DNA from 4 places in the Agrobacterium radiobacter genome. Region 3 is predicted to be linked to each of the others. Evidence: riboswitches for the same ligand, from Rfam matches in the RefSeq annotation. Region 3 holds a riboswitch; each other region holds the start of a gene.
The links. Region 3 has a riboswitch for cobalamin ahead of MRBLRC7O_RS12290 (DUF1636 family protein). Riboswitches for the same ligand answer to the same signal wherever they lie in the genome.

Region 1: linked by a shared signal. The riboswitch ahead of MRBLRC7O_RS02675 (CbtB domain-containing protein) and the one ahead of MRBLRC7O_RS12290 (DUF1636 family protein) in region 3 are both predicted to bind cobalamin.
Region 2: linked by a shared signal. The riboswitch ahead of nrdH (glutaredoxin-like protein NrdH) and the one ahead of MRBLRC7O_RS12290 (DUF1636 family protein) in region 3 are both predicted to bind cobalamin.
Region 4: linked by a shared signal. The riboswitch ahead of MRBLRC7O_RS16405 (ABC transporter substrate-binding protein) and the one ahead of MRBLRC7O_RS12290 (DUF1636 family protein) in region 3 are both predicted to bind cobalamin.

What each region holds. Positions count from the first base shown of each region.
Region 1 is NZ_JBEGHX010000001.1:540,493-546,252, reverse strand. Features, by position in the region: gene MRBLRC7O_RS02695 (GNAT family N-acetyltransferase) at 1-158, shown strand, start outside; gene MRBLRC7O_RS02690 (type 1 glutamine amidotransferase family protein) at 180-746, shown strand; partial or broken gene MRBLRC7O_RS02685 (hypothetical protein) at 918-1,231, opposite strand; gene MRBLRC7O_RS02680 (CbtA family protein) at 1,236-1,949, opposite strand; gene MRBLRC7O_RS02675 (CbtB domain-containing protein) at 1,961-2,143, opposite strand; cobalamin riboswitch at 2,306-2,539, opposite strand; gene MRBLRC7O_RS02670 (c-type cytochrome) at 2,587-3,507, opposite strand; gene MRBLRC7O_RS02665 (c-type cytochrome) at 3,598-4,032, opposite strand; gene MRBLRC7O_RS02660 (LysE family translocator) at 4,152-4,781, opposite strand; gene MRBLRC7O_RS02655 (helix-turn-helix transcriptional regulator) at 4,915-5,634, shown strand.
Region 2 is NZ_JBEGHX010000001.1:2,596,315-2,602,074, forward strand. Features, by position in the region: gene MRBLRC7O_RS12745 (ABC transporter permease) at 151-1,233, shown strand; gene MRBLRC7O_RS12750 (ATP-binding cassette domain-containing protein) at 1,233-2,015, shown strand; gene MRBLRC7O_RS12755 (nucleoside triphosphate hydrolase) at 2,012-2,641, shown strand; cobalamin riboswitch at 2,775-2,998, shown strand; gene nrdH (glutaredoxin-like protein NrdH) at 3,309-3,530, shown strand; gene nrdI (class Ib ribonucleoside-diphosphate reductase assembly flavoprotein NrdI) at 3,543-3,941, shown strand; gene nrdE (class 1b ribonucleoside-diphosphate reductase subunit alpha) at 3,929-5,760, shown strand, end outside.
Region 3 is NZ_JBEGHX010000001.1:2,493,586-2,499,345, forward strand. Features, by position in the region: gene cobN (cobaltochelatase subunit CobN) at 1-560, opposite strand, end outside; gene cobW (cobalamin biosynthesis protein CobW) at 563-1,600, opposite strand; gene MRBLRC7O_RS12290 (DUF1636 family protein) at 1,597-1,983, opposite strand; cobalamin riboswitch at 2,142-2,357, opposite strand; gene cobO (cob(I)yrinic acid a,c-diamide adenosyltransferase) at 2,492-3,109, shown strand; gene MRBLRC7O_RS12300 (cobyric acid synthase) at 3,111-4,568, shown strand; gene cbiB (adenosylcobinamide-phosphate synthase CbiB) at 4,555-5,520, opposite strand; gene cobD (threonine-phosphate decarboxylase CobD) at 5,519-5,760, shown strand, end outside.
Region 4 is NZ_JBEGHX010000002.1:543,663-549,422, reverse strand. Features, by position in the region: gene MRBLRC7O_RS16420 (2-hydroxyacid dehydrogenase) at 1-711, opposite strand, end outside; gene argE (acetylornithine deacetylase) at 735-1,859, opposite strand; gene MRBLRC7O_RS16410 (GNAT family N-acetyltransferase) at 2,063-2,941, shown strand; cobalamin riboswitch at 2,981-3,215, shown strand; gene MRBLRC7O_RS16405 (ABC transporter substrate-binding protein) at 3,374-4,405, shown strand; gene MRBLRC7O_RS16400 (FecCD family ABC transporter permease) at 4,402-5,430, shown strand; gene MRBLRC7O_RS16395 (ABC transporter ATP-binding protein) at 5,427-5,760, shown strand, end outside.

The DNA of each region.
Region 1 (5,760 bases), 2.0 Mb from region 3:
TGGTTTCCCGCGCCCGCGATATCGCCAAGCGTCTCGGCTGCGACTATCTTTCCGTCAGCGCCACAACAGGCAATGTCGCGGCGCATCGCTTCTACGAAAACATGGATTTCGCGCCCCGGCCGGTTACCGGCATGCGCTACATGCAGTCAATTGCCTGATTGGCATCAACGGAGACGACCATGACACGGATCGCCATTGCGCTCGCGCAGGATTTTGCTGACTGGGAACCGGCGCTGCTTGCTGCCGCAGCGCGCGGCTATCTCGGCGTCGAAATCATCTATGCCACGCCTGATGGCCGGCCGGTAACGTCCATGGGCGGGCTGAATGTAACGCCTGACACATCCTATGACGCGCTTGATCCTGTTGGCATCGATGCGCTTGTCATTCCCGGCGGTCTCAGCTGGGAAAAGGGAACGGCTGTCGATCTTGGCGGGCTGGTGCACCGGTTTCGCGACAGGGACCGGCTGGTGGCCGGCATCTGTGCGGCGGCGAGCGCGCTCGGCGGCACGGGCGTTCTGAACGATGTCGCCCATACCGGCAATTCGCTGGCATCGCACAAGGCCTATGCCGTCTATAGCGGCGAGGCGCTTTATCGCGACCAGCCGAAAGCAGTCAGCGATCGCGGCATCATCACGGCCGCCGGCAGCGCGCCGGTGAGTTTTGCGGTGGAAATCCTGAAACACCTCGGCCTCTTTGGTCCGGAAGCCGAGGCGGAACTTCAGGTTTTTGCGGCGGAGCATCGCTGAGGCGCAGCCGTCTCGGTTGTTTGCACTCCCTCTACTCCCCGTCATTCCCGCCTTGGGCCGGAATCCAGCCGACGCGCGTCTGCGCGGCGGAAAGACTCCTCTCAGCCCAAGGACTTGGGCTGGCTGGATCCCGGCTCGAGGCCGGGATGACGGAGGTGAGAACAGCGATGATTATCGCTGATCCAGCACCCGGCAAACACGTGCTGCGTGATCGCCGCCCTCCCCGGCAATCGCCCGGCGAATATCGCGGCTGTTCAAATGCAGGCTACGGCCGGCAGGTGAATTTGCATGTTTTATCTTGGCAAGTGCCGCCGCCACAAAGGCGACCTCATGGTCGTGGAAAAGGCAAGAGCCCCCTCTTCTGTAGGGCTCGGCCCCAGCACCGCCTTGAAGGCAAGGCGGTGCACGGCGCAGAAAGCGCCGTGACCGGGAACGGCAAAACGCAGCGCATCGAGTTCCTCACTCCATTCCGCTGCGTCCTGCATGGATTTACGCCTGCTGGAAGCGCTTCAGGAAAAACGCGCTCAATGTTCCGAGCAAAGCCCAGAAAACGAAGCTCGTGATGGTGGCGGCGACGATGAACTGACGCTCCAGCGGCAGCGGCGCCAGCGCATGTTCACCTTCCGGCGGCAGGGGTGCGCCCACCACATGCGGCGCGACGATCAACACCAGCGCCAGAACGATGGCCCAGGGTTCGCGGCGGAATGCGATCAGCGCAATGCCGCCCGCGGTTGCGGCAACCGTCGAGAGCCACCAGATCTGCCGCGCCTCAAGTGCGGCGGCCGGGCTGCCCGGCAGTTCCGGCGGCAGGCCGATCATCGGGGCCAGCATGACGGCGGCAAAACCGGCAACGCCCCAGAGAAGGCCTTCGCGCCAGCCGCCATTCGTGCCGCGCAGCGAAATAAGGCCGGTCAGGACAAGCGCATAACCGATGGCGGTCAGGACATTGGCGGCGACAGTATAGGCGGTGCGCTCGAAGCCATCGGCCGGAACCCAGGCCTCGTCATTGTGCTCATGGGCGGGAACCGCAGCACCGGGCGCCGTCGCATCATGGCTGTGAGGCGCCTCGCCACCGGCGCTCTCATAGGTTTCCGCCTGAAGGATGAGCGGCGTGGTGCCGAAAGCCTGCATGGCAGACACGGCAAAGCCGCCGAGAATGCCGACGAGAACCGCGGTAAAGACGATATTGCGAAAAGATGACATGCCGTTTCCCCTCAATGGCAGGGGAAGGCATTGGCATGACGCGTGTCATGCGCGGCATTGTGAACGGCTTCCACATGGGAAAAGCCGACAAAACCGACAACAAACAGGCCAAGCACGATCGCCGTCAGCGATTGCGCGAAGCTGCCCGTTTTTGCGGAAACGGCTGAATTGGCCGTATTCTGCTGGATGGACATGGTGACCCCTCTCCCGGCGCGACCCCGCGCCTTTAGACACGGCCGAACGGCGGGAGCCGCAAGACCGCATGCGATACACTTCACCACGGGGATACGAGACTGACACAGGGAGGCATTGATCTCGCCACCCTGAAATTCCGCTCTTCCGGACACCCCGCCGGCATGGACATTTCCGTGATGGCAGGTCTCCTGGCTTACGGGTCAAAACCTGAAACACCTTCCCGGCATCGCCCTCCCTGGAAACCTCGGTTCCCGGAAAATGGCTTGCCAGTGGCACTTCGTTTCAGGCTCTCCGCTCACAGTTGCGGGGGCAGCCACGAATGAGGATTTCTCCCTATCGTGTTCCCTTTTCACCTTCCGGAACGCCCGGAAGGAACCATCACAGGATTGTTATCCGATGGGTGGCGGCGGGAGTCAATGGGCGCGCATGCGCCCAGGGCACCCTACCGCGCCGGAATGGCCTTCAGATAGGCGGCGATCGCATCGCGGTCATCCGCCGTCAGATGCGCCATGTTCTGCTGCACCTTGACCATGGAACCGCCGACGCTGTCGAATTCCGGGGTGAAGCCGGTTTCCAGATAGCTCGCAATATCGACCTTGGCCCAGCTTCCGATGCTTTGCGAGCCGGGGGTAATGTCAGGAATGCGGCCTTCGCCTTCCGGATTGGGGCCGCCAGCCAGCCACTTATCGGCAAGGAAACCGCCGAGCGCATTGCGCGGCGTATGGCACTCGCCGCAATGGCCCGGCCCTTCCACCAGATATTGACCGCGCAGCAATTCGGCATTGGCATTGGCAAGCTCGACGCGCGGCGGTGCGGAGGGGTCGAAATAAAGGAACTTCCAGCCGCCCAGCGCCATGCGCAGGTTGAACGGGAACGGCAGTTTGTGATCCGGCGCATCGTTCTGGCTGGCCGGCAGGGCTTTCAGATAACCGAAGAGATCGTTGATGTCCTTCTGCGTCATGCGGGCATAGGAGGCATAGGGAAAGGACGGGTAAAGGTGCTCACCGTTCCTGCCCACACCACGCGTCATCGCATCGCCGAATTCCGCCAGCGTCCAGCCGCCGATACCATGCTGCGGATCGGAAGAAATATTGGGCACATGAAAGGTGCCGAAGGGGCTTTTCAGCGCCTGCCCGCCCGCAAGCGTCAACAGCGCCTCACCCTTCGCATCGGGTGCGGCATGACAGCTTGCACAGCCGCCCGCCCAGAACAGCGTTTCGCCATTGGCCAGATCCGGTTCGCCAAGGCTGACCCAATGGCTTGGCGCCTGACGTTCCGGCGCGGTGACCCAGGCGAATATGCCGTAGCCGGCAATCGCCGCGACCACGGCCCCGCCAGCGAGTTTCGTCCAGATGGAGGACATACCCCTCTCCCCATTCTCACCTGACCCGGTCAGATGCCTTTCGAGCGTGAGAAAACGCCGCCGGGAAGCGGCGTTTCCAGAATCATTCGATTATTTCTTCAGACGGTAGGTCTGGTGGCAGGTGCCGCAATCGGCCCCGAGCGTCTTCATGGCGGTGGCAACGCCCGCCTGATCGCCGGGGAGATTGGCGAGAACGATGTCCGCATCCGTGCCAAGCTTGGCGGCCTTGGCCTTGAAGTCCTCGAAATTTTCCCAGATGGCGGGAGCAGCCGCGCTGCCGGTCTCGGTGCCGGCGGGGAACTGCTCCGGGAAGGCCTTGGCATTGGTGCCGATGGTCGTCACGGCGGCCTTGACGGTATCAGCATCAAAGGGCTTCTCGCCCTTGGAGATGGCGGCGAGTGAACCCATGGCGCCGCCGATCTGCTTCATCATGCCTTCACGTTTTTCGACTTCGCCGGCAGCGTAGACCGCTCCGGCGCAAAGACAGCCGAAAAGCATGGCCGCCGTGATGGTTTTCAGTTTCATGCACACTCTCCTTGATTCCGGCTGGGACACCGGGCGCTAGATGGAACGGCGCGAGGATGCCCTTTCCGGATGGCGAAAAGAAGTCACATTGCGGTGAATTCCATCGTGAAAACAGAAGCCTAAGACAAGGCCTCCCAGAGCGTGAGAAGCGCTGCGGCAATCAGCATGAAACCGGCGGCGCGACCGATGAAGATCGTGGCGGCGGGCGAGGAAACAAGCCATGCCCGGCTTTTATCCGCCGTCAGCGCCAGCGCGCCGTAGACGGTGAACTGCGTCACCGCCACCATCGCGCCCATCACCAGCCCCTGCATCCAGATCGGGCCATAGGCGGGTTTGAGAAATTGCGGATAGATCGCCATCATGAACAGATAGGCCTTCGGATTGGAAAGGCAGGTCAGCACCGCCCGCCAGAAGGCTTTTCTGACCGAAGCGCTCGCCTGGGCCTCGTCGCCGTTCACGACAATCGCGCTGCGCATCAGGCCGATGCCGATCCAGATCATATAGGCGGCGCCAAAGACCAGAAGCGGCAGGAACAGCGACGGCATCCAGGCGGCGAGCATGCCGACGCCCAACGCGCCGTAAAGCGAATGCACGATGCCGCCGGCGCTCATGCCGCTTGCGGCGGAAAGGCCGGTTCTTTTGCCGCCCGTCAGCGCGCTTGCCAGCACAAACAGCATGTCCATGCCCGGCAGAATGATGATGCCGAACAGGACCAGAAAGAAAAGCCAGAGATTTTCGGCGTAACTCATGTCAGTATCTCCCAAAACGGTTCATGACACATTCGGGAAAGCCCATGTTTCTCAATGTGTTTCTCCATTTATAGGAAAGACCAACTGACAGCGTTGTGTCAGTTGCGTGGCGAAGCAACCGGGAAAAACGGCAATGCGCAAGGCGTCGAGACTGTTCGAGATCATCCAGATCCTGCGGGTGGCGCGCAGGCCGGTCACCGCGCAGACGATTGCCGAGGCGCTGGAGGTGACGGTGCGCTCGGTCTATCGCGACATAGCAGCGCTTCAGACCATGCGCGTGCCGATCGAAGGGGAACGCGGCGTCGGTTATATCCTGCGTCCCGGCTTCAACCTGCCGCCGCTGATGTTTTCCATAGAAGAGACGGAGGCGATCGTGCTGGCGCTCGCCATGGTCGCCCGCACCGGCGATGCCGAATTGCGGCAGGCGGCCAGGCAGGTCAGCGACAAGATCGCCGCCTCCCTGCCCGACCCCCTGTCGAAAACCCTCTCCGCTAATGCCCTGCACGCCTGGGGCAGCATCGCGCCGGCGCCAGCAGGCGTCGATCTTGCCACGGTCAGGCGCGCGGTGCGCGACGAGGAGAAACTGGAGATCACCTATCGCGATGAAGCCGGCGCGGAAACGCAACGACGGATTGGGCCGATTGCGGTGATCTATTATTCCGAAACGGTGAATATCGTCGCCTGGTGCGAACTACGGCAGGCGATCCGCAATTTCCGCTCGGACCGGGTGCTGAGCTGCGACACCACGGGCAGCTTCTTCAAGCTCGAAGGCGAGAAGCTGCGGCAATTGTGGATGAGCGGCTGGCAGAGCAACCAGCCGGGAAACAGAACTCCGGAACGCGCGACAGATTAAGCTGGCGTTGTGCGACGAGCACGAGATAGTGCAGCTCGCAGCCTTTGTTCTCTGTCGGAGCCGGAGCACCCCTCTCCACCCTCATTCCTGTGCTCGTCACAGGAATCCAGTCGACACGCGTTTGAG
Region 2 (5,760 bases), 100 kb from region 3:
ATCGGACAAAGGAATAAACGAGCGCGTTGCGCGCCCCTGCGGGGATGACACAGGCCGCTTCACAACACTTTGAAATCTACGCATCATTCTCTTTGGAGATAGACCCAGGTGTCAGGGCTGATGCGATAGAGCGATCGGGAGGAAAATCCAATGAGCGATCAGCCGGTGCGGGCTCAGCCGCATAATGAATTTGAAAAGGTGCTTTCGGGAAGTTCGACGCAGGTCGCCGCTTTCGATACGCACGACAAGAGTGCGCTGGAAAAATTCCAGCATTTTCTCCATTCCAGCCCGGCGGCCGTACCGCTTATCGTTCTGGTGCTGTCGCTGGTTATTTTCGGCCTGCTCCTAGGCGGCAAGTTTTTCTCCGCCTTCTCGCTGACCCTCATCCTGCAGCAGGTTGCGATCGTCGGCATCGTTGGCGCCGCGCAATCGCTTGTCATCCTGACGGCGGGCATCGACCTTTCGGTCGGCGCGATCATGGTTCTGTCCTCCGTCGTCATGGGGCAGTTTACCTTCCGTTACGGTCTTCCGGCGGAGCTTTCCATTCTCTGTGGTCTCGCCGTCGGCGCATTTTGCGGCTTCATCAACGGCGTGCTGGTTTCGCGCATGCGCCTGCCGCCCTTCATCGTCACGCTTGGCATGTGGCAGATCGTGCTTGCGACCAACTTCCTCTATTCCGCGAATGAGACGATCCGGGCCCAGGACATTGCCCAGCAGGCGCCGATCCTGCAGTTCTTCGGCGCCAATATCCGTTTCGGCAACGCGGTCTTCACCTATGGCGTCATCGCCATGGTTCTGCTGGTCGCCCTGCTCTGGTATGTGCTGAACCGCACCGCCTGGGGCCGCCATCTTTATGCCGTGGGTGACGATCCTGATGCTGCGGAACTCGCTGGTGTCAATGTCAAGCGTATGCTGACCACCGTTTATACCCTGTCCGGTCTCATCTGCGCCTTTGCCGGCTGGGCCCTCATTGGCCGTATCGGCTCGGTTTCGCCGACCGCCGGCCAGTTCGCCAACATCGAATCCATCACCGCGGTGGTTATCGGCGGCCTGTCACTGTTCGGCGGACGCGGCTCCATCATGGGCATGATTTTCGGTGCGCTGATCGTCGGCGTCTTTTCACTCGGTCTCCGGCTTATCGGCACAGACCCGCAATGGACCTATCTGTTGATCGGCGTCCTTATCATCTTGGCTGTCGCAATCGACCAGTGGATCAGAAAGGTAGCAGGCTGATGGCAAAAGAACCTATCCTCACAGCACGCAATCTCGTCAAACGCTACGGTCGTGTGACCGCCCTCGACAATGCCGATTTCGACCTTTATCCGGGCGAAATCCTTGCCGTCATCGGTGATAACGGCGCCGGCAAATCCTCTCTCATCAAGGCGATTTCCGGTGCGGTGACACCCGATGAAGGGGAGATCAGGCTGGAAGGCAAGCCGGTGCAGTTCCGCTCGCCGATCGAGGCGCGCAAGGCGGGCATCGAAACCGTCTATCAGAACCTTGCGCTGTCTCCCGCATTGTCCATAGCTGACAATATGTTTCTCGGCCGTGAAATCCGCAAGCCCGGCATTCAGGGCAGCCTGTTCCGGGCGCTCGACCGCCCGGCCATGGAAAAATTCGCCCGCGAAAAACTGTCGGAACTCGGCCTGATGACGATCCAGAACATCAATCAGGCGGTGGAAACCCTCTCCGGCGGTCAGCGCCAGGGCGTGGCGGTGGCGCGTGCGGCAGCCTTTGGCTCCAAGGTCGTCATCCTCGACGAGCCGACGGCGGCACTCGGCGTCAAGGAAAGCCGTCGCGTTCTCGAGCTTATTCTGGATGTGCGCTCCCGCGGTCTGCCGATTGTCCTGATCTCGCATAACATGCCGCATGTTTTCGAGGTTGCGGATCGCATCCATATCCACCGGCTCGGTAAGCGCCTGTGCGTCATCAATCCGAAGGACTATTCCATGTCCGACGCCGTCGCCTTCATGACCGGCGCCAAGGAAGCGCCGAAGGAAACGCTTGCCGCATGACGCTGAAGCTTGAGACGATCGTCGAAGACGTTCTTCGGCGGGCAGAGGGTCAATCCCGTTTCATCATAGCCATTGCCGGTCCCCCTGGGGCCGGCAAATCCACGCTGGCGGATGCTCTTTGCGAGGCCTTGTGCGCGCGAGGCGAAACGGCTGCCGTCCTGCCCATGGATGGCTTCCATATGGACAATGGCATTCTTGAGGAACGGGGCCTGCTGCCGCGAAAAGGCGCACCTGAAACTTTCGATGTGCGCGGCTTCCTTGATATCGTGTCCGCTGTCCGCAAGGGCGGGCAGGAGGTGCTTGTTCCGGTTTTCGACCGCTCCCGGGAGATTGCCATTGCGTCCGCCCGGGCGATCGCGCCGGAAACACGCCTTATCCTTGCCGAAGGCAACTATCTGCTGCTGAACGAAGCGCCCTGGACAAACCTCTCCGAGAGCTTTGACCTCACCATCTTCGTGGGCCCGTCCGTCGCCGTGCTGGAAGAGAGGCTGCGGAACAGATGGCAGGGTTATGGTCTCGATGCCGCTCAGATCCATGCCAAGCTTTTCGTAAACGATCTTCCCAACGGAAAAAGGGTGATCGAAAACGCCCGTCCAGCCGATATTCACATCGATATCTGGGAATAGATTAACGCTTTCCAGTTCTTTACCGGCAAAGCGCGTTTGCCGTTAAGCCTTTGTTGACCATGTGTTGAATCTTTTTGATCCACAGGGTGGGGCTTTTGTGTGTCTATTCATTGACGTGAAAATTTCCTCATATACTATATGTGGTGTTCAAGGTTCTTCCGATTCGCAAGGGTTGGGAGCTAAGACGGGAATTCGGTGCGTAACGCCATCATGGCGGAACAAGGCCGAAACTGCCCCCGCAACTGTAAGCGGCGAGCATCGTTCCGATTTGGGTCACTGGAGCCAAAAGCTCCGGGAAGGCCGGAATAGATGTTGTGACCCGCAAGTCAGGAGACCTGCCTTGAGCGCAAACGTCCACGGGCGGGGTGTCCGGAGGAAGGTGTTGACGCAAATGATTTGCGTGCGCCCTTTTCTGCCCCCTCCAGAACAAGCTTCGGGGTGAAGTCATGCCAGTGCATTTCTTTAAGTTGCTGCGCTCGTCGGCGTAGAGAGTGATTTTGTGCGGCTTGCAGCATTTTGGGAAAACCGGAGCCCGGTTTCCATCCGAAAATGCGAAGAGTTGCTTGGGCTACGCGCCTCACCTGAATGACAGATCCACCGCCACCCGATTGCGATTGTAATCGGCAATGTTGAGCCGTGTCCGAAATCGGCTTCGAGAGAGGAAATCATGACCGTCACCGTTTACAGCAAACCCGCCTGCGTCCAGTGCACCGCCACCTATCGTGCGCTCGACCGCATTGGTGTTCCCTATGAGATCATCGATATCTCCGAAGATGCGGATGCGCTCGATCACGTCCGGGGTCTTGGTTACATGCAGGTTCCCGTGGTCGTCGCCGGCGAACGCCATTGGGCGGGTTTCCGGCCGGATATGATCGGCTCGATCAGCTGAGGCGGTAAGGTGATGGGCCTGATCGTCTATTATTCCAGCCGCTCTGAAAACACCCATCGTTTCCTTCTGAAACTGGGGCGGCGTTTGTTTCGCCTGCCGCTCGGCGCTGAGGACGACGTGCCTCATGTGTCGGAACCCTATGTGCTGGTCACCCCCACCTATGGGGGCGGCGGCACCAAAGGGGCCGTGCCTAAGCCGGTCATCCGGTTTTTGAACGAGCCCTCCAACCGAAATCTCATTCGCGGCGTCATCGCGGCGGGAAACACGAATTTTGGCACCGCTTTCGCATCCGCCGGAGATATCGTCTCGCGCAAATGCGCGGTGCCGTTTCTCTATCGCTTCGAGCTTCTCGGCACGGAAGAAGACGTCGCCAACGTCAAACATGGATTGGAACGATTTTGGACACGCTGACCTCGAGCGCGCTGCGCAAGGACGCCAAACAGCCGGCAGCCGCAAGCCAGAAACCGCTTGATGCGGGGCTGGACTATCACGCGCTGAACGCGATGCTGAACCTTTACGACGAGAACGGGAAGATCCAGCTCGACAAGGATCGGCTGGCCGCCCGGCAATATTTCCTCCAGCACGTCAACCAGAACACGGTATTTTTCCATAACCTCAGGGAAAAGCTCGATTATCTGGTGACGGAGGGATATTACGAGCAGGAGGTGCTGGACCAGTATTCCTTCAATTTTGTTCGTGACCTCTATGACGAGGCCTATGCCCGGAAATTCCGTTTTCCGACCTTTCTCGGCGCCTTCAAATATTACACCTCCTATACGCTGAAGACCTTCGACGGAAAACGTTATCTGGAGCGTTATGAGGATCGCGTCTGCATGGTGGCGCTGGCCCTTGCGCGTGGTGATGAGCAACTTGCCCGCAATCTGGTCGATGAAATCATTTCAGGCCGCTTCCAGCCGGCCACCCCGACATTCCTCAATGCCGGCAAAAAGAGCCGCGGCGAGCTGGTCTCGTGTTTTCTGCTGCGGGTGGAAGACAATATGGAAAGCATCGGCCGCTCCATCAATTCGGCCTTGCAGCTTTCCAAGCGCGGCGGCGGCGTGGCGCTGTCCTTGACCAATATTCGCGAATTCGGAGCGCCGATCAAACAGATCGAAAACCAGTCCTCCGGCGTCATTCCTGTCATGAAGCTGCTGGAAGATTCTTTTTCATATGCCAACCAGCTTGGCGCACGCCAGGGTGCTGGCGCGGTCTATCTGCATGCCCATCACCCTGACATCATGCGCTTCCTTGATACCAAGCGCGAAAACGCCGACGAAAAAATTCGCATCAAGACGCTGTCGCTCGGCGTGGTGATCCCCGACATCACCTTCGAACTCGCCCGCAACAACGAGGACATGTATCTGTTTTCGCCCTATGATGTGGAGCGGGTCTATGGCGTGCCGTTGACCGAGATTTCGGTCAGCGAAAAATATCACGAAATGGTCGCCGACAGCCGCATCCGCAAGAAGAAGATCAAGGCGCGCGAATTCTTTCAGGTGATCGCCGAAATCCAGTTCGAGAGCGGTTACCCCTACATCATGTTCGAGGACACGGTGAACCGCGCCAATCAGATCGCCGGCCGCATCAGCATGAGCAATCTCTGCTCGGAAATCCTGCAGGTCAGCGAAGCGAGCGAATTCAATGCCGATCTGTCCTACAGCCATATGGGCAAGGATATTTCCTGCAATCTCGGTTCGCTCAACATTGCCGCTGCAATGGATTCGGACGATTTCGGCAAGACCATCGAGACCTCCATCCGGGCGCTGACAGCAGTGTCTGATATGAGCCACATTTCCTCCGTCCCCTCGGTGGAAAAGGGCAATGATGCGAGCCACGCCATCGGGCTCGGCCAGATGAACCTGCACGGCTATCTGGCGCGCGAACGCATCTTCTACGGTTCCGAAGAGGGCGTCGATTTCACCAATATCTATTTCTACACCGTGACCTATCATGCCATCCGCGCTAGCAACCGGCTGGCGGTGGAAAGAGGCCAGAGCTTCAAGGGCTTTGAAAATTCGAAATATGCCTCGGGCGACTATTTCGACAAATATACCGACCGGGAATGGTTGCCCGCGACCGAAAAGGTGAAGGAACTGTTCGAAAAGGCCGGCATTGCCATTCCGACGCAGGAGGACTGGAAGGCGCTGAGGCAGGACGTCATGGCATCAGGTCTTTATAACCAGAACCTACAAGCTGTGCCGCCGACAGGTTCGATCTCCTATATCAACCA
Region 3 (5,760 bases):
ACGCCCCTGCCGGGTCGGTAGAAACCGGCTTTCGGCAGCGGTTCAGCCTCGATATCCGGCCATGTCTCACCATTTGCAAGGGAGGTAAGACCACCGGCAAGCCGGCCCATATTCTCCTGCCCACCCTCGCGGAAGAAGGAGAGGGCAGAGGCCAAGATCCGCCGATCGACGGTTGATGCCGCTTCAAGCTTTTCATCTCGGTCGCTGCATTCTCCCGGCAGGAGCAGCAGCCTTATTCCGCGCCTGCGCGCCAGAATGGAAAGCTGATCGACACCGTAGCGCCAGCGTTCTGCACCGCCGAGAATCCGGATAAGAATAACCTTGGCGTGTTCCGCCGTCTTTTCAATCCACAGATCGACCGACATCGGGTGCCGAAGCTCGGACAGGTTGGCGGCGGACAGGGAGGGTAGTGTACTCTCGGTTCGCCGCCAAGCCTGTTCCAGCCCGGCCAGATCGCTTGCCGAAAACGATAGCATCACCACATCCGACCGGGGCTGGTTGAGATCAACCGGCTCTATCAGGTCGTCCAGAGACGAGGATGTGGTGGCGAGAATATGCATCGTCAGGCGGCCAGCATCTGCTCGATCTTCTCGCGATTGAGGCCCTTTTCACCGATGACGACGAGACGGCTGCGGCGTTCTTCACCCGCGGCCCAGGGCCGGTCGTAATAGTGGTTGACGCGGCTGCCGACAGCCTGCACCTGCAGGCGCATCGGCTTTGCGGAAACTTCGATGAAGCCCTTGATCCGCAGGACATTTTCCGCAGCAGCCGTCTCGGCGATACGGATAGCCAGCGCTTCCGGGTCGGTGACGGCCGGCAAATCGATGACGAAGCTGTCGAAATCGTCATGCTCGTGGTCAAGCTCGCCATCATGGTGGGTGCGGCGGTTTTCGATATCCTCTTCCACCGCAAGGCCAAGACCGATCAGCACGGCGGGATCGATAGCGCCATTGGAGGCCACGACGATCTTTGCTGCCTTCGGCAGATGTTCGAGAATATGCGCCTTGGCCTTGTCCAGGCCGGCATCGTCAAGAAGATCGGCCTTGGTCAGCACAATAAGATCGGCGCAGGCGACCTGATCCTCGAAAACCTCTTCAACCGGGTCATCATGATCGAGCGCCTCGTCATTGGCCCGCTGAGCGGCGAGCGCTTCCATGTCATGCGCCACCTGCCCTTCGGCGAGGGCAGCGCCATCCACCACGGCCACGACGGCATCCACCGTCACACGGCTCTTGATGGCCGGCCACTGGAAGGCCTGCACCAAGGGCTTCGGCAAGGCAAGGCCCGAGGTCTCGATGAGGATATGCTCCACCTTCGGCTGGCGGCTCAGAATCTGTTCGATGGCGGGCTGGAAATCATCCGCCACCGTACAGCAGATGCAGCCATTGGCCAGTTCGACGATGTTTTCTTCCGGGCAGCTTTCAATGCCGCAGCCTTTCAGAATCTCGCCATCGATGCCGATATCGCCGAATTCATTGACGATGATCGCCAGCCGCTTGCCGTCAAGCTTTTCGAGAAGACCGCGCAGCAGCGTGGTTTTGCCGGCCCCCAGAAAACCGGTAACGATGGTGCAGGGAACGCGGTCCAGAAGGGTGCTCATGATCTCTCCTCGGTAAAATCGAATGGGGGAATGCGCGCCACCATGCCGCGCTTTAATGGTTCGGGGCGGCCGCGCCAGGGCATCAGACCATCGGGGGCGGCGGCCAGCAGCCGCGCGCCGGTCAACAAATCTTCCGCATCACCGGTCGTCAGCCCGCCGAATACATAGGACCAGCCATTGGCGCTGCGCAGCACGGCGCTGAGGCCGCGCTTGCAATTGGCAAGACAGTTGACGGAACGAACGGTGACACCCGTTTCCTCCGCCTTTGCCATGACGGCATCGGCGAGACGCGAACCGGGGCGCGGTTCGGCATTGGCGTCGGCTTCATCGCGACAGCTTCTGCAAATGAAGACGGTCACGCCGGACGCCGTTTCGTCCTGCATGTTTCCACTCGTAGAAGAATATGTCGCTGAAATATCCAAACCGTATCGTTTCCCGCGCCTTGCAAAAAATCTCGGGGTGCGGATGTCGAAAACGGCATGCGGGCAAGCGCAAACCGGATGTTCGATCTAACCGACTGACCGGAGCACCCCGCCCGGCAGACGTTTTTCCTGAAACGGCAGGTCTCCTGGCTCGCGGCTTTACACCCTGACACCGCCTTCCCGAACCATCTTCAAGGGTCCAGTGGCTTTACGGTGCGGGCTTACCGCTTACAGTTGCGGGGGCAGCCACGGAATGACCCGGTAATCGGGTTGGAACCGTGTTCCCTCTTAGCTTCTCCCGTTGCCGGGAAAAGACCGTCAGTCCGTTACCCTTAGGCTGAACGGACGTGAGGGTCAATGCTGCGGGCCCTGCGGCGGCACATTGCCGGGTGCGGCAAATTGGGTATAGTCGCCGCTCCGAATGGCGGGGGCACCGGATCTCGCACAGCTGGATGAAAAGGAAAATGCAATGACACGCGACATCAGCGACAGCGAAGCCGAACGCCACCGGCAGAAAATGGTCAACCGCAAGACGGTGCAGGATGCCGAAGTTGCGGAAAAGACCATCGAAAAAGGTCTGCTGATGATTAATACCGGCCCGGGCAAGGGCAAATCCACCGCCGCTTTCGGCCTTGCCCTGCGCATGCTCGGCACTGGACGCAGGGTCGGCGTGGTGCAATTCATCAAGGGTGCATGGTCGACAGGAGAACAGCAGGCGCTGACCTTGTTCGGCGACAAGGTTGCCTGGCGCACCATGGGCGAGGGGTTCACCTGGGACACGCAGGATCTGAAACGCGATGTCGCAGCGGCGGCAAAGGCCTGGGAAGAAGCCAAGATCCTGATGGCCGACGAAACCATCGGCCTGCTGATCCTCGATGAGCTGAACATCGCACTCCGCTACGATTACCTGCCGCTGGAGGAGGTGGTGGAAACGCTTTCCAGCCGCAGGCCCGATCTGCATGTCATCGTTACCGGCCGCAACGCCAAGCAACCGCTCATCGACGCCGCCGACATGGTGACGGAAATGACCCTCGTCAAACATCATTTCAAGGCGGGCGTGAAGGCGCAGGCGGGGATAGAATTCTGACATGGCTGCACGCGTGCTGATGTTTCAGGGAACCGGCTCGGATGTCGGCAAATCGCTGATGGTGGCCGGCCTTGCACGGGCCTTCGTCAGGCGCGGCCTGTCCGTCATGCCGTTCAAGCCGCAGAACATGTCGAACAATGCGGCCGTGACCGCCGATGGCGGCGAGATCGGCCGCGCGCAGGCGCTGCAGGCGCGGGCGGCGGGCGTGCCGCTTTCCGTGCACATGAACCCGGTGCTCCTGAAGCCGCAGAGCGAAACCGGCGCACAGGTGGTCGTGCAGGGCAAGATCGCCGGCAATGCCAAAGCGGCCGATTACCAGCACATGAAGGCCGGACTGATGCCGCGCGTGCTGGAAAGCTTCGAGCTCCTGAAACAGCAGGCCGATCTGGTGCTGGTGGAAGGGGCGGGCAGCGCGTCCGAAATCAACCTGCGTGCCAATGACATCGCCAATATGGGATTTGCGAGAGCTGCGGACGCGCCTGTGATCCTGATCGGCGATATCGACCGGGGCGGCGTCATCGCCAGCCTCGTCGGTACCAAAGCCGTGCTCGAAGCTGAAGACGCGGCGATGATCGAAGGTTTTATCGTCAACCGCTTTCGCGGTGATCCGGCCCTGTTTTCGGACGGCATGCGGATAATTGCGGAAAAGACCGGCTGGGCCTCCATCGGGCTTCTGCCGCATTTTGCCGACGCCGCACAATTGCCGGCGGAGGATGCTCTCGGGCTTTCCGGCCCGGCTGAGCGGAAACCTGGCGCGAAGATCCGCATTGCCGTGCCGATCCTGCCGCATATTTCCAATTTCGATGATCTCGATCCCCTGGACATGGAACCCGATGTCGAACTGATCCGCGTGCGGCCGGGCGAGACAATTCCTACCGATTGCCGTCTGATCCTGCTGTGCGGTTCGAAATCCACTATCGCCGACCTTGCCGTGCTGAAGAATGCTGGCCTGGACATTGATATCAAGGCGCATGTAAGACGCGGCGGCTATGTTCTGGGCCTCTGCGGCGGATACCAGATGCTTGGAAAAACAGTTGCCGATCCTGACGGTATCGAAGGATCGCCAGCGACGGTCGAGGGAATGGGCCTGCTGGATGTCGACACGGTTCTGACGGGCGACAAGCGGCTCATTTCCGTTCGCGGCACGAGTTTCGACGGCATAGATTTATCCGGCTACGAAATGCATGTCGGCGAAACCACAGGCATGACGGACCATCTGCCGTTCTCGACGCTCGATGGGCATAATGATGGCGCCATCTCGGCCTCTGGCCGCGTCTTCGGCACCTATATTCACGGTCTTTTCGCGGATGATCGCCAACGCGGCGCATGGCTGGAGCGTCTCGGCGGGCAGGGCGCGGACCTGAACTATGATGCGCAGGTGGAGACTGTTCTCGATCATCTTGCGGTCCATATGGAGCAGCACCTCGACCTCGACCGTCTGCTGGCTATAGCGCGATAAGGATCGCCAGAAGTCCGAACAGGCCGATCAACAGCAGATCGGCCACCCGCGCCAGTCGCAGCGCCCTGCGAATATCCTCCGCAACAAGCGTCGCCCTCCCGCCTTCACCCATGAAGCGCGCCTCCATCATCTGCCCGCCATAGGAGCGCGGCCCTGCAAGCGCGAAGCCCAGAGCGCCGGCCAGCGCCGCCTCCGGCCAGCCGGCATTGGGGGAACGGTGGTGATGGGCATCGCGACGTATCGCGGCAATGGCCCCGCCGGGTGATGCGCCCTTCACGAAAAACGAAGCGGCCACGAAAAGACCGCCGCTCAGTCTCGACGCCGGCAGATTGACCAGATCGTCCAGCCGGGCGGACGCCCAGCCGAAGGCCTCATGGCGGGGTGAGCGATGGCCGATCATGCTGTCAGCCGTATTGATTGCCTTGTAAGCCGCGCCGCCCGGCAGGCCCAGGAGACCGAGCCACAGGGCGGGTGCAACGATGCCGTCGGAAAAATTCTCGGCCAGACTTTCGATCGCCGCCCGGCAGATCGCCGCCTCATCAAGCTTTTGCGGATCGCGCCCGACGATCATCGATACCGCCTTGCGGCCACCGCCCACGCCCTCGCGCTCCAGAGCAGTGGCGACAGCCTCCACATGCTGCTCAAGACTTTTCTGCGCCGGAAGCGAAGCGCCCAGCACGGCAACCAGCAAAATGCCGAAGGGCAGAAAAATCAGGGTGGATTGCGCAAACCACGCAACAAGCAGCGTCAGCCCGACGAAACCGGCCAGAGCCGCCACACCTGCCGCCTTGCGCTGTGAAAATGACTCGTTCTCCCGGTTCCATTTTTTGTCCAGCAGCGCGATAAGCGAACCGACCCAGGTTACGGGATGGCCTATGCGTTTGAACAGCCAGTCCGGATAACCGGTCAGGCGTTCGATCAAGAGCGACAGGAAAGCGAGAGCAAAGAACATGGGTGAAACAGTACCAGAAAAGGCGCGGGCTGCGATCCGTCACGGCGGCAATCTCGGCAGGGCGCGTCTGATGTTTCCTGAAGCGCCGGCACCGTGGATCGACCTTTCGACCGGGATCAATCCGCACTCCTATCCGCATTCGGCCGTTCCCGCCAGCGCATTCACCCGCCTGCCGGAACCGGATGCCGCCGAAGAATTGAAACAGCTGGCTGCAGCCCATTTCGGCGCGCCTTCCGCCCG
Region 4 (5,760 bases), on a different contig from region 3:
ATTATCCAGCGCATCGATGAGGGCGTCGTGGTCGAGCTGCCTGCCGCGCCCGGCGTGAACGAGGCCAGCGCCTTCCGGAAGCATTGCCAGACGTTCGCCGTTCAGAAGTCCCACGGTCTCTTCGGTCAGCGGCAGCAGGCATACGAGAATATCGCTTGTCGAGAGGATGGCGGCCAATCCGGCTTCGCCGTGATGGCAGGTGACGCCGTCGATCGCGCGCGGGGAACGACTCCAGCCAGAAAGCGGAAAACCGAAGGGTTTCAGCCGCTCCAGCGCCGCAACACCCAGCATGCCGAGGCCGAGAACGCCCACGCGGCACTCTTCCGCCTGACGTTGCGGCAAAGCCTTCCAGAGTTGCTGGCGCTGCTGTTTTAAATAGACCGGCAGGTTGCGGTGAAGCGCCAGCACGCCAAGGCTTACATATTCCTGCATCATGCGGATGATGCCTTCATCCACCATGCGCACGACCTTCACATGCGCAGGGACCGCATCGATGTGGAACTGATCGACACCCGCACCGATGGAAAACAGGATTTCGAGATTGCGGTAGCGGCCGATATCATCAGGCACGGTCCAGGTGATGAGGTATCGAACCGCATCGGCATCAACGCTGTCGGCATCCATCGAGAAGGGCAGCTCCGGCAAGTCGCGGGCCAGGGCCTGCCGGAAAATCTCGCCGCGCTTCGCGTCGGAATTGAAGAAAAACGTCATCTGATATCCGTGGTTCCGAAGGTTTAAACCGTGCAGCGGTTCGCCAGTGTTTCCAGCATTGACTGGCAGGCCGAAAGTTCGCCGGCCGTTATGAATTCGTCCGGCTTGTGGGCGCGGCCGATATCGCCCGGACCACAGATGATGGCGTCGATGCCGGCCGCCTGAAAAAGCCCGGCCTCCGTGCCGTAGCTGACGGCGGCGATGCAGGGCGCGCCGGTTAATTCCTCCAGAAGCTTCACGAGCGGCGCATCGGCGGCGAGGGACATCGCCGGATAATCGCTCATCGGTGCCCATTCTATGTCGATGCCCTCAGCGGCGAGCGCTTCGACGCCGTCACGCACCGGCTGGAGCAGGGCGAGCGGCGACACACCGGCAATTGCTCGTGCTTCCAGTTCGATGGCGCAGAGATCGGGAATGATGTTGATCGCCTGTCCGCCTTTCACCGTGCCGATCTGCAGGGAGGAATAGGGTGGCTCGAATGTCGCCTCGAAGGGGCCTTGCGTCAGGGCCTGTGCGGTCTCGACAGCCTTCGCCATGATGCCGGTGATCAAATGGATGGCGTTCACGCCCTGATCCGGCCGCGAGGAATGGCCGGAGCGGCCGCGAATGGTGATGCGTGCAGCGGCCTTGCCCTTGTGGGCGCGCACGGCACGCAGATTGCTCGGTTCGCCGATGATCGCGCCCGCCGGTTTTGCGCATAGTTCCGGCAATCGGGCAATGAGGTGCGGGACGCCGCGGCAGCCCGCCTCTTCGTCATAGGAAAAGGCAATATGAATGGGGCGATTCAGCGCCATGCGCGAAAATGCCGGTGCCGCGGCGAGAACCGTGGCCAGAAATCCCTTCATGTCGGTGGTTCCGCGTCCGTAAAGACGCTCGCCTTCCGCTCTCAGGGTGAAGGGATCGGAGGACCATTCCGGCTCACCGGCAGGCACCACATCCATATGGCCGGACAGGATGTATCCGCTGGTATCTGTCGGCCCGAAGCTGGCGAAGAGATTGGCGCGGTCGCCCTCGGGACCGGCAAGCAGCGATACTTTCGCGCCGTGACTATCCAGATAATCGGCGATCCACCCGGCGATATCGCCATTGGCGGTTCCGACGACCGATGGGAAGCCGACAAGACGCTCCAGAATTTCGATTGCGTTCATGGCTGTCTCCGCCGCTTCAACGTCGAAAAGCTTAGAGTGGCCGGCGGCGTTTATCTGCTGAAATAGGGGTGTTTTCGGTAGATTGTTGTGTCTTTCCAGCGCTTTCGGAAAATTCCTGCCGGCAAGGCTGGTTATCTTCGGATGTCGTGGGCTGGGCTGCCGGGATCAAGGTTCCGCGCCGGAGGGAATGAGAGCCGTTTGTCATGGAGCTGCTCAAGGTCGATAGTTTCGAGTTGCGAACCGTGGATATCGCCGATGTGGAGGCCGATCATCTGCATGCCCTCTCCATGGCTGTCGGATGGCGATACCACGCGAATGAATGGTGTTTCCTGCGTCAATGTGGCATCGGCCTTGCCGCGCTTGACGAAATCGACCGCGTTGTCGCAACCGCCATGCTGTTTCCTTATGATGAAGGTTTCGCAACGGTCGGCATGGTCATCGTTTCCCCCCGTTTGCAGGGACAGGGCGTCGCACCATGGTTGGTGCGGCAACTCATGGCAGATTACCCTGACGCTGCACTGCGGCTGAACGCTACGGAAGCGTCACGGCGGCTTTTTGCCCGGCTGGGTTTTGCCGGAGATGCGGAAAAAGTACATCTCCTTCGTGGCAGGGCGCGCTGCCCTGCCGAGATGCCGACGCTCGGAAGAAAACAGAGGATCGAGCCGCTTTCGGGGGACCATTTGTCCGCTGTTGCGGATCTGGATCAGGCGGCTTTCGGTGTCTCGCGCCAGCGCGTCCTGCAGCGTCTCCTGCGGGAAAATAAGGGTTATGGCCTGTTCGAGGCGGATCGTCTCGTGGCCTTTGCATTGCGGCGCGCAGCGGGACGGGGCCATATTGTCGGCCCGGTCGTTGCGGGTGAGGAAACGCAGGCCATTGCGCTGGTCAGGCGGCATTTTTCCGATCTGGACGATCAGCTCGTCCGTCTCGATGCCGTGCGTGACAGTGGTCTTCTGACCGACTTTCTGACGCAATCCGGCCTGGTGGTGATCGAAACGCTTACCACCATGTCGAAAAACGTGCCGCAACCGGCTGGCTCTGGTTCCGCAATGATTTTCGCCCTGGCTGGCCCGTCTTTGTGCTGAGGTGCGGCACTATCGCAATTGACGCCCCGCCCGTTGCCCCTTATGTGAGAAAGCGACGGTTCCTGCAGCCGAAAGGCGAAGGGATTAATAGGGAACATGGTGCGGGCGATCTTTTTCGCCCAATGCCGTGGCTGCCCCCGCAACTGTAAGCGGATTGTCGTTCATCCCAGTGACGCTTCAAGGCGTCATGCCACTGTATTCTCTGGAATGCGGGAAGGCAGATGAGTGACGCAAATCCGTGAGCCAGGAGACCTGCCGTCAAAATATGAACCATCGTTACGGGCGGGGAAGCCCGGAGGAGGAGATTGTAATGTTATTTCATAACATTTGGTTTGCGTCCCGTCGTCGTTCTCCGTACAAGACGTCCCGCTGTTGCTGCGCGTTCTGACGCCTGCTGCTCTGGAATAAGTTTTACTTTCGACTGGAGAACACATGTTTCATTCTAGACGCCTGCCGGTCCATGCCGGCTTTCTGGCCGCCGCGTTTGCGGTTTTGCCTCTTGCCAACGCTAACGCTGCCGAAACCACTTACCCCCTGACGATCAACAGCTGCGGTCAGGAGATCACCTTCAAACAGGCTCCCGCCCGCACCGTATCCGTCGGCCAGAGCACGACCGAGGTTCTTTATCTGCTCGGGGTTGCTGACAAGGTGGTCGGCACGGCGCTGTGGATCGGCCCGGTTCTGAAGGGCTACGAGGAGGCCAATGCCAAGGTCGAGCGACTGGCCGATAATGATCCGAGCTTTGAGGCGGTTGTCGGCAAGAGACCCGACCTCGTAACGACCCAGTTCCAGTGGCAGATCGGCCCTGAAGGCGTCGTCGGAACGCCGGCGCAATTCGCCGAACTCGGCATTCCCGTCTATACCTCGCCTGCCGATTGCATCGGCAAGGATAATTCCGGCGGTGGCGACGGCGTGCGCAACACCGGCTTCACCATGGATCTGATCTATCAGGAAATCCGCGATCTCGCCAAAATCTTCAACGTGCAGGATCGCGGCGAGGAAGTCGTTGCCGACCTGAAAAAGCGTGAGGAAGCCGCCCGCGCCAAGATCGCCTTGGCAAATGGCAAGCTTTCGGCCGTCTTCTGGTTCTCCAGCGCCGAGCTGGATATCGACCCCTATGTGGCTGGCCGCAACGGCGCGCCCGGTTACATCATGTCCGCGCTGGGCTTAAAGAATGTCATCGAAAGCGATGAGGAATGGCCGACCGTCGGCTGGGAAACCATCGCCAAGGCAAATCCCTCCGTCATCGTCGCCGGCAAGATGGACCGCCGTCGCTTCCCGGCTGACGATGTCGCCGTCAAGCTGAAGTTCCTCGCCAGCGATCCCGTGGCCAGCATCATGCCCGCCGTCAAGGAAGGTCATGTCTTCGAGATGGATGCGCAGGCGATGAACCCGACCATTCGCACCATTGAAGGCATCGAAACGCTGGCTGAAGCGATTTCGGCTGCCGGCCTCGCCAAGTGAACGGTCTTTCCGTCCATTTCGGCAGGGTGGGACTGGCTTTCGCCGCGCTCGCCCTGCTGCTCGTCGCGCTGATGGCTGGAGCGGCCATCGGCGAGACCGCCATTCCTTTTGACGTCGTGGCGAAAACTATCGCCAACCGTGTCTTCCATGCGGGTTATCCGTTGGAGCCGCTGGATGAGGGCATTGTCTGGAGTTATCGCCTCAGCCGCGCCGTTGTCGCCGCCTGCTGCGGGGCTTCGCTGGCGCTCGCCGGGGCGGTGCTGCAATCGCTTCTGCGCAACCCGCTTGCCGATCCCTATATTCTCGGCATTTCCGCCGGCGCCTCCACCGGTGCCGTCGCTGTCGCGCTTCTGGGTTTTGGCGCGGGTTTCCTGACGATGCCGGCCGGCGCGCTCATCGGTGCTTTTGTGGCCTTTTCTCTGGTCAGCCTTCTCGCGGTGCGGGCGGGACATGGCAACAGCGCCATCATTCTGGCGGGGGTGGCCGGGTCGCAGCTGTTCAACGCCATGACCTCTTTCATCGTCACCAAATCCGCCAATGCGGAACAGGCGCGCGGCATTATGTTCTGGCTGCTCGGCAACCTCTCGGGCGTGCGCTGGCCGGATGTCTGGCTGGCGCTGCCGGTCAGCCTTGCGGGTCTTGCTGTGTGTCTCTGGTATGCCCGGGCGCTGGATGCCTTTGCCTTCGGCGGTCAAGCCGCCGCTTCACTCGGTATCCCGGTGCGGTGGGTCTATGCGGTGCTGATCTCGGTTTCGGCAATCATGACGGCCGCGATGGTGTCGCTGGTCGGCTCCATCGGTTTCGTCGGGCTCGTCATTCCCCATGCCGCGCGCATCTTCGTCGGCGTTCGCCATGGCATCTTGCTGCCGGTGACGGCACTGACCGGTGCGGTTTTCATGATAGTCGCGGATATTCTCTCGCGCATCGTCATTCCGGGGCAGGTGCTGCCCATCGGCGTCATCACCGCGCTGGTCGGCGCGCCCGCCTTCGCTTTCATCCTGGGGCAAAAGAGGGCGCGGTCATGAAGTTATCCGCCCACGGCCTGCATTTCCATGCCGGCAATATCGATATCGTGCGCGGCGTTTCGCTCAATGTCGGTTCCGGGGAGTTTCTGGGCATCATCGGCCCGAATGGTTCCGGCAAGAGCACGCTGCTTTCCATGCTGGCGGGAATTCGCAAACCACGCCGGGGGCACGTTACGCTTGGCGAGGAGCCGCTTGCCTCGCTGGGACGCCGCGACCTTGCCCGCCGGCTCGCCTTCGTGGAGCAACAGGCTGAAACGACAGAGCGCATCACCGCACGGCAGGCCGTGGAGCTTGGGCGCACGCCCTATCTCGGGCCGCTTTCCGCCTGGT